DNA from 2 places in the Chitinophaga niabensis genome. Region 2 is predicted to be linked to the other one. Evidence: riboswitches for the same ligand, from Rfam matches in the RefSeq annotation. Region 2 holds a riboswitch; the other holds the start of a gene.
The links. Region 2 has a riboswitch for thiamine pyrophosphate ahead of AAHN97_RS17900 (TonB-dependent receptor). Riboswitches for the same ligand answer to the same signal wherever they lie in the genome.

Region 1 (4,732 bases), 370 kb from region 2:
TTTCTGGCGGGTACCCTCTGCTTTCAGGTGGTTCAGTACTTTGAAGCGTACAGCCGTACTTAAATAGCCGGCTACGGAATCTGTAATATGGATCTGGTCTTTTTTCTGCCAGCAGTAAATGAACACCTCCTGCACAATATCCTTGGCGGCATCTTTATCATACAGCCTGCGCCAGGCGGCTTCGAACAACATTTCCCAATGCCGCTCGTATAGTTCACCAAATGCCTCCAGGTCGTGCGACCGGATCTGCTGCCATAGTTCTAAGTCAGATTTTGCCATGTGGGCGTAAGCAATTGGGGGCTAAGATACTATTTCATTTTCAAACCGGTAAGTGCATAAGGCGGAGTGCCCTTTTGCTGGATCAATACCTTGAACCGCTCTCCCATTTCCAGCAATAGTTTACGGGTAATGAAGGCTTCCTTCTTTACAGCACTGACCAGGTCCATTCCCACCAGTGCAATGGTACGTAAGTATTCTTTCAGGCCCAGCGACAGGAGGAAACCGGCCTGGTTGATTAAACCACAGCATTGTAAGCCATGTTGACAACCCCACTCTTTAAGTGCGGTAAAGTTCACGTGTGCGGTAATATCCTGGTGGCCTATATTAATATAAGGCTGATCATTTATTTCATGCCTGTTATAACACATCAGCGTACCCTCTCTTCTTTTCTCTGAGTACAGATCCTGTGCAGCATAACCGTAATCAATTGTCATCACATATCCTCTCTCCAATGCCTCCGCAACAGAGCTGATCCAGTCTGCGGCTTCCAGGTTGATCTCTGTTCTGTAACCGAAGGGCAGGGATATGCCCTGTTCATCCAGGTAGTCCTGTAAAACGGCGGGAGCCGGTTTTAAGATCTCCAGGAAGTTCTTATCCTGGTAATCGATATATACTTCTTTTAATTCATCTTCCATCTTCACGCGATGTACAGAAAAGTTATCTATTAATTCGTTGGAGAGGATGCAGCCCGTAACACCATGGATCTCTTCAATTGCATCAAACCAATATACTTTATCATGAAGGTGTTTTTGTTGTTTTTCCCGCATAAGCGGACTCTTTTCAATGATACAATATTGAAGATGCTGGTATAATGAGGTATTCCCGGAAAGATAGCTCAGGATATCATGGCAAAGCATGCCACTGCCTGCCCCAAATTCCACGATCGTGAAAGGGGGTTTACCCATAACGCGCCACATCTCTTCCAGCTGCCGTGCAATCATGGCACCAAAAGCCGGGGATATATACGGGCTCGTATAATAATCACCCTGCTCTCCAAACTGCTCACCGGAACCGGTATAATATCCCAACCCTGGATAATACAGCGATGCCTCCATAAAATCGTGAAAGGAAACAGGACCTTTCTGCCGGATCTCTGCTATAATAATGTCCGCCAGTTGCATCTAACGATTTTTGTATGTTTCATATTGATGATAACTCATAACGTTTGATTTTGCAATTAGAAAGTCAAACACTATGCCCATAAAAAAAGTCTCCGGAGATTCCGGAGACTTTGAATATTTCTTTTTCCTATGTTGGTTTTACCCATATCATATTCTAAAGAAAATTCTGATAATTATACAGAAAAAACTGTGCCAGAAGAACAGCTATAAGATCTCTAAAAACACCTGTAACCGCTCATTAAAAACATCTCCCTTATTGCAGTTAGTAAAGAACACGTAACCGCTCTTTTTCTCTTTATAGAACAGGCAGCCGGATTGAAAATTACCGTTGTTGCCGCCATGCTGATAAGCGATGCCATACTTCGTTGGCCTTATGGCTAATCCTAATCCCCAGGCCACTACACCTTCATTGTAATTTTCAGGCACAGCTGTTTGCGCCTTGAACATTTCTTCATGTGTTTCATCCTTCATCAATCCTACCAGGAAATGCGCATAGCTCACTGCTTCCGTATGCAGTTTCCCGGCAGCGCCAAAGGAAGTAGAATCTTCATCTGGGAATGCCATCGGCCATCTTCTTCCTTCTACTTTACCATTCTTATGTCCTGTTACTTTATGCTGCCCCATGAAATCATTATAAGTGAACCAGGCATACTGCATTCCTAAAGGAACGGCTACTTCCTGCCGGAAAACAGCATCCAGCTTGCTTAGCGGCATCTTATTCAGATGCGCCAATACCTTGGCCAGGTAATGATATCCTTCTCCCGAATAAGTGAAAGTACCCGGCTCTTTCTTAATATACATATCTCCCCGTTTGATCTGCCGTGCAGAGTCCGCCAGGTCAAACCAACGCCAGTTGGGAAAACCTGTTGTATGGTCCAGCACCATCCTCGCAGTGATCAGTTTATAACGTTGATCATATTCCAACTCAGGAAAAGGGAGATATTGGTACAGGGGCTTATCAAGGTTCAGCAAACCCTTATCTACCATTTTCAGCGCCAGGTAGGCAAATACCGGTTTGGATAAAGAGGCTGCTTCAAAGATAGATTGATCATCCACTTTAACAGGTGTAGTTGTATTGGTTACACCCAGTGCCCTGTGATAAACGATCTTTCCCTTCCGGATCACAGCAATGGAGAGGCCCGGCATGCCGAGGGACTTCATCTGTACCTTCAGGAATTTATCAAGTTGCTTACGGGAGAAGTACTTCATTTGCCCGTAAGAGGTAGAGGAGATCAGTAACAACAGTATAAGGTATCTCATGCTATAAAGACGAATGCCTGTTTCAAAGGTTGCATGCATAAAAAAAGGCTCCGGGAATTCCGGAGCCTCTGAACGTTTCTTGTTTCCTACGCTGGTATTATCCAGATCAGGTATTAAGAGTATGATCTCAGGTCTGCATGGTGTCAGACCACCTCTTACTAAGAAACTTCTGAATACTATATATAAATAATTGTGCCAGAAAAACAGCTTTGCACAGTTTACTGAAATTCAATACAATCCAATGCTACAGCAGTTTTCACCGGAAATTATTTCCACATTCCTCTACATATTGTGCATATTATAGCATGGTTGATAAGTTTATAGGCCATGGCCTGGTTTTTCCGGTAGAAATCTAAAAAGGAGGTACATATGAAAAATCTGGAAAGAACCGACAAGGGTCTGAAAGCGTATGATCCCTGGCGCGACTTCTTTAACCTGGAAAGCTTCTTCCCTTTTGAAAACGGAAGACAGTCAAAATCTCTACCAGCTGTAAATATTTCCGAGGATGACAAACAATACAGCGTAGATGTGATAGCACCCGGATTTAAAAAAGAAGATTTCAAGATCAAGGTGGATGATGATGTATTAAGCATCAGCGCGGAAACAAAACAGGAGTCATCTGAAAACGGTAATGGCAAACAATACAGCCGGAGAGAATACAGTTACAGCTCTTTCACCCGAACTTTCAGGCTGCCGGACAATACAAAGGATGATCAGATCAGTGCCAGTTATACAGATGGCATTTTAAAACTGAGTATTCCAAAAAGCAAAGAGCAGACGAAAGCAACGAAAGAGATTGCTATTAATTAAAAAAAGAGGCGGTATCTATAATACCGCCTCTTTTATTTATGGCTTCACCACCGGCCATCCATTCGCATACACCAGCGAGCTGATACAAAATACTCTTCCTCCTCCCTTCTGCCGGTGAATAGCATGATAAGCAATATGGTTATTACCCTGCGCATCTTTAAAAACAGAATTATGCCCGGGCGCTAACCAGATACTATCCTTTTCCAGTATCACCCCATGGCTTTCAAAAGGCCCTTCCGCATGATCCGCTCTTGATACCAGCACGGCATAATTTGCATCCTTCCCGCAACAGTTATCACCGGAATAATAGAGATAATATTTCCCTGCATGATAATCCAGCCAGGCACCTTCTATCAGCCTTGTATAATTCTTTTCCTTACCCGGCCAAACAACCGGCACCGGTTTGGAACCGGGTTTAAAATCAGACCAATCATCCCTCATTTCCTGCACCCTGATCGGTTTAAAACCAGAGCCCCAGTACAGGAGTTTTTTGCCCGTTTGCGGGTCTATAAAAGCCATGGGATCTATATGTTCAAAGCCCTCTCCGCAGATCAGGGGAGACCCTTTATCTGTAAACGGCCCTTCCGGCTGCGTAGCATAAGCCACTCCTAAACATTTACCGGTTGTAGTATCTGTGGATTCCCCGGAATAGAAGAGTACATATTTCTGAATGGAGGAATCATAGAGTACATGCGGTGCCCAGAAATGTTTATCTGCCCAAACGGGTTTTACCGGAAGCGCATCCGCCGGATCACTCCAATGCTGCAGATCTTCAGAAACAGACACCTGTATGTGGCCACGGCCCTGTGTGGCATAAGCATAATATTTTCCATTGACGCGGATCACCGTGGGATCAGGAAAATCTTTATCCAGCACCGGATTGCTGAGGGTCTGGGCATTAGCTGCCAGCGTGGAACAGAGCAGCAGGGAAAGTAAGTACCTGGTATTCATGTAAATAAAGATAACAGAATATCACTGCAAAAATTTACTATATTTGTTTTGCACCAATTCTAAAAGCTATGTCATTATTAAATAACAGTAACAAGAAAGGCGGCAAAAGGGACAATAAGCAGAGTAAGACTAATCAGCCGGGGGTGAACAATGCGTCCTTTATGAAACCGGGCAAACAAGCGAACGTTGCAAAGAAACCTGTTAAAACAGGTGGTGCAAGAGGCAGCTGATAAATATTGCTTAAAGAAAAAGCCCCGATGGATCATCGGGGCTTTTTATGGGCAGTGTGTTAAAAACACAAACCATAGTTC
Region 2 (4,732 bases):
CTTTTCGTAATCGCGGGCGGAGTTGGTGTGTTTTTCCACCAGGTCCCATTTATTTACCAGGATCACGATGCCTTTCCCTTTACGGGCAGCCAGGCTGAAGATGCTGATATCCTGTGCGGTGATGCCTTTTTCAGCATCCAGCAGCAGCATACAGATATCTGCTTCATCCAAAGCCCTTACGGCCCGGATCACGGAATAGAACTCCAGGTCCTCATGCACTTTATTCTTACGGCGGATACCGGCGGTATCTATCAGGATAAATTCTTTCTGGTAGAGATTATACCTGGTGTGAATGGTATCACGGGTGGTACCGGCAATATCTGAAACGATATTCCGCTCCTCTCCTATGAGTGCATTCAGCAGGGATGATTTACCTACATTCGGCTGGCCGATGATGGCAATCTTAGGAATACCGCTGTCCGGGCCTTCCGCCTGTTCATCATCTTCTTTGATCAGCGCTGTTATTTCATCCAGTAGCTCACCGGTGCCGCTTCCGCTCATGGAAGAAAGGAAATGCACATGTTCAAAGCCGAGGCCATAGAACTCAGATGCTTCCAGCTGGCGCTCATGATTATCTACTTTATTTACTGCCAGGAAAACAGGTTTATTGGAGCGGCGCAGCAGATCTGCCACGTCAGCATCCAGGTCTGTAATACCTGTAGTAACATCACACATGAAAAGCACCAGGTTGGCTTCTTCCATGGCAATCTTCACTTGTTTGCGTATCTCACGTTCAAATACATCTTCGCTTTTGGCAACAAAACCGCCAGTATCTATCACGTTGAAGGACTTACCGTTCCATTCAGCGATCCCGTACTGCCGGTCGCGGGTTACCCCACTTGAGTCATCAACGATAGCCTTCCGCTGCTCCAGCAAACGGTTAAATAAAGTTGATTTCCCTACGTTCGGGCGGCCTACAATTGCTACTGTAAAACCAGGCATATTATACTATTTAAATTGTACTTAAATCAATCCGTATTCTTTCAGATACAGATCGTTGTCGCGCCATTTAGGACGCACTTTTACATGTAATTCCAGGAACACTTTACGGTCCAGGAACTTTTCTATATCCACCCTTGCCCTGGAACCTATTTCTTTAATAGACTTTCCTTTTTCGCCAAGGATGATACCCTTTTGTGTTTCGCGGGTAACGATGATCTCTGCGGAGATCTTGGTCAGCGTGGTCTTTTCTTCAAACTGTGTAACCAACACCGCCGTATGATATGGTATCTCTTCTTCGAAGAGTAAAAATATCTTTTCACGGATGATCTCTCCCACGAAGAAACGTGTAGAACGGTCTGTGAGCGTGTCTTCCGGGTAAAATGCCTCGCTTTCCGGCAGGAATTCGAGGATCTGTTTTAAGAGTACATCCAGGCCCTTTTTCTGCAAAGCAGAAATGGTGATCACTGCTTTGGCTTTGCCCCATACTTTGCAGCGTTCGGTCAATGCATCCAGTTCAGCCTTTTCCAGCACATCCATTTTATTGATCACCAGCAGGCAGGTGGCTTTCAGCTTGAGGGAATCAAACATCGCCAGGCATTCTTCCACATTATCTTTTGCCTCCATCATCAGCAGGGCTACATCTGCATCTTCCAGTGCGGAACGTACGGCGCCCATCATTTTCTCATGCATCTTGTATTTGGGATCAATGATACCGGGGGTATCGGAGAACACGATCTGGTAACCGGGTTCCGTTACTACAGCCATGATCCTGTGCCGGGTGGTTTGCACCTTGGGGGTTACAATTGCCAGTTTCTCACCCAACAATGCGTTGAGCAAGGTACTTTTTCCGGCATTAGGTTTACCAAAGATGTTTACAAATCCAGCACGATGCATACTATCTGATTTTTACGTGTGAACTAAGCTGTGGGTGCAATTTAGTACAAATAAAAAAAGCCGAATTGCTTCGGCTTTTTAACTTTTTAGAAGTTTGGAGACTGTGATCTCTTTTACTTTTTTGTAAGGATTTAACTTTTTCGCCGTTGGCGTTTCAGCCTTCCTCTTTACTTTCTTTTGTAGCGAGGAGAGGATTCGAACCTCTGACCTTCGGGTTATGAGCCCGACGAGCTACCTCTGCTCTACCTCGCAATGTGGGTGCAAAGGTAAACGAATTTTAATACTCACCAAATATTTTTCATCCTTTGGCGAAAAATAATTCAGCCTTATCCGTGAAGAAGCTTGCCAGCCGGGTCTTACAAAGGAAGTCTTTTATGACATGTAATAATGAGTAAGTATAATATGTAAAGAGATCACAGTCGGGGCCCTGCTTAAAATGGCAGGTCATCCGCCGGATTTTCTATCTCCGGTTCTGCTGTTCTGCTTCCATTTGTCCGTTGACCACCCGGCAGTAATTTCAGGTCTGTAACCCTTAATTTCAGCACCGCAGTTACTCCTCCTGCATTGTTGTTATAAGTGTCCACTACAGGAACGCCTTCCACAAATACATAGGTACCCTGTAACATGTAAGGCCCCACGGCATTTGGATACCACATGGCGCAATCTACCCAGACCGTCCGGTCTGTTTGAACGCCCTGCGCGTTCCTGTACCTTTCGTTGTGTGCAACATTAAAATTCAGGACTTGTTTTCCGTTCACTGTGTTCTGCACAGCGTTTTTGCCAAGGTGGCCGATGATTTGAAGTTTGATCATTTGATAAATGATTGTTTCGGTTAACAATAATTGTTTCTCAAAATGATCTCTGCTGGAAAAAAGTGGGGAGTACTGTTCCTGGATTAACGGGATGAAGATAATGGAAAAAATACATCCTGAAAAAAATTTGTGCAGAATTCCTGCTGTGTGTCTACCTTTGCAATAGAAACCGGATAAGCACAGCTTATCCTTTTCACCTCGGGGTGCCTTACTATCAGGCTGAGATCACACCCGTTGAACCTGACCAGGTAATGCTGTTTAGGAAAGGTAAGTGACGTTTCCTTACCTGTTTACGATAGTTTGACCATTGCAGCACACCGTGCTACTATGGCTATGCATCATTTTGAATCATTTGAACAAACAGGATCTACCATGAAAAAATTCATGCTCTTAGCGCTGCTGTGCGTATCTGTATTTACACAGGCGCAGGTAGTTATCACCGGTGTAGTAACAGATAAAACATCCGGTAAACCGCTGGAAGGCGCCAGCATCTCTATTTACAACGGCTCCGGTACACATACAGATACTAAAGGACAATACCGCATCACTGTTCCCGGGCATGGTTCCTATACGCTGCAGGCAAGCTTTCTGGGCTTCATTACTATACAGGAAACCATCAAAGTGCAACAGAAAACAACTGAATTAAATATTGCATTACAGGAAACTGGCCTCTTTGTAAAACCTGTGGAGATCTCCAGTCTGCGTGCAGGCAGGAACGCTCCTTTCACCAAATCAGAACTGAGTAAAGAAGATATTGCCAAACAGAACCTCGGGCAGGACCTGCCACTACTGCTCAACCAGCTGCCTTCCGTAGTAACCAATTCGGATGCAGGTGCCGGTGTAGGATATACGGGGCTGAGGGTACGTGGCAGTGACATTACCCGCATCAATGTTACCATCAATGGTATTCCCGTGAACGATGCAGAATCCCAGGGTACCTTCTTTGTGAATATGCCGGACTTTGCTTCTTCCGTGAACAGCATCCAGCTGCAACGTGGTGTAGGCACTTCTACCAATGGCGCCGGGGCTTTCGGAGCTTCACTGAACCTCAGCACCAATCAGTTCAATGATAAAGCATATGCTGAAATTGATAATAGCTACGGCTCTTTTGATACCTGGAAACACACGGTAAAAGCCGGTAGCGGCCTTATTAACGGGCATTTCACAGTAGATGCACGTTTATCAAAGATCTCTTCGAACGGGTATGTTGACAGAGCTGCATCAGACTTACGTTCCTTCTATACCTCCGCTGCATACATCTCTGAAAAAACGGCTATCCGCCTGAATGTATTCTCCGGAAAGGAAAAAACATACCAGGCATGGAATGGTATTTCAAAAGGCGATCTTGATACTAACAGAACATACAACTCAAGTGGCACCCAAAAACCAGGCGCTCCTTATGATAATGAAACGGACAACTACCAGCAGGATCATTATCAGCTGTTCTTTAATCACGCTATTCACAATAACCTGAACTTCAACGTAGCGCTGCATTACACACGTGGCCGCGGTTATTATGAGAATTATCTTGCGGATCAGCTCTATACAGATTATGGCCTGTCAGCACCCATCATCAACGGCGCACCTGTTACCGAAACAGACCTGATCCGTCAGCTATGGCTGGACAATCATTTCTATGGCGGTATATTCTCCGTTAATCACAATGCCGGCAAATTCAGCTGGAGTGCAGGTGGCGGCTGGAACCGTTATGATGGTAAACATTACGGCAAGATCATCTGGGCAGAGCAGGCTATTGAAAAAGATTACCGCTGGTACAACCTGAATTCTTTTAAAACAGATCTCAACTTCTACTGGAAAGGTGAATACGCCATCACTGAAAAACTGAAAGCATTTGCAGATGTGCAGTACAGGCATGTAGTTTATGAACTGAACGGCTTCCGCAAGAACCCGGAGATCCGCCAGAAGAAACGGTATGATTTCTTCAATCCCAAAGGAGGTTTTACTTTCCAGCTGAACAACAAACAACATCTCTATGCTTCCTACGCCATCGGCAATAAAGAACCTAACAGGGATGATTTTGAAGTGGGTTTATTACAAGCTCCTAAGCACGAAACCCTGCGTAA

Region 1: linked by a shared signal. The riboswitch ahead of AAHN97_RS16375 (serine hydrolase domain-containing protein) and the one ahead of AAHN97_RS17900 (TonB-dependent receptor) in region 2 are both predicted to bind thiamine pyrophosphate.

What each region holds. Positions count from the first base shown of each region.
Region 1 covers NZ_CP154260.1:4,158,500-4,163,231, forward strand. The annotation lists gene AAHN97_RS16365 (RNA polymerase sigma factor) at 1-279, opposite strand, end outside; gene AAHN97_RS16370 (class I SAM-dependent methyltransferase) at 309-1,400, opposite strand; gene AAHN97_RS16375 (serine hydrolase domain-containing protein) at 1,605-2,660, opposite strand; TPP riboswitch at 2,727-2,827, opposite strand; gene AAHN97_RS16380 (Hsp20/alpha crystallin family protein) at 3,030-3,470, shown strand; gene AAHN97_RS16385 (glycoside hydrolase family 43 protein) at 3,507-4,421, opposite strand; gene AAHN97_RS16390 (hypothetical protein) at 4,490-4,651, shown strand.
Region 2 covers NZ_CP154260.1:4,525,261-4,529,992, forward strand. The annotation lists gene der (ribosome biogenesis GTPase Der) at 1-942, opposite strand, end outside; gene era (GTPase Era) at 964-1,836, opposite strand; tRNA gene AAHN97_RS17890 (tRNA-Met) at 2,017-2,088, opposite strand; gene AAHN97_RS17895 (single-stranded DNA-binding protein) at 2,268-2,648, opposite strand; TPP riboswitch at 2,838-2,930, shown strand; gene AAHN97_RS17900 (TonB-dependent receptor) at 3,021-4,732, shown strand, end outside.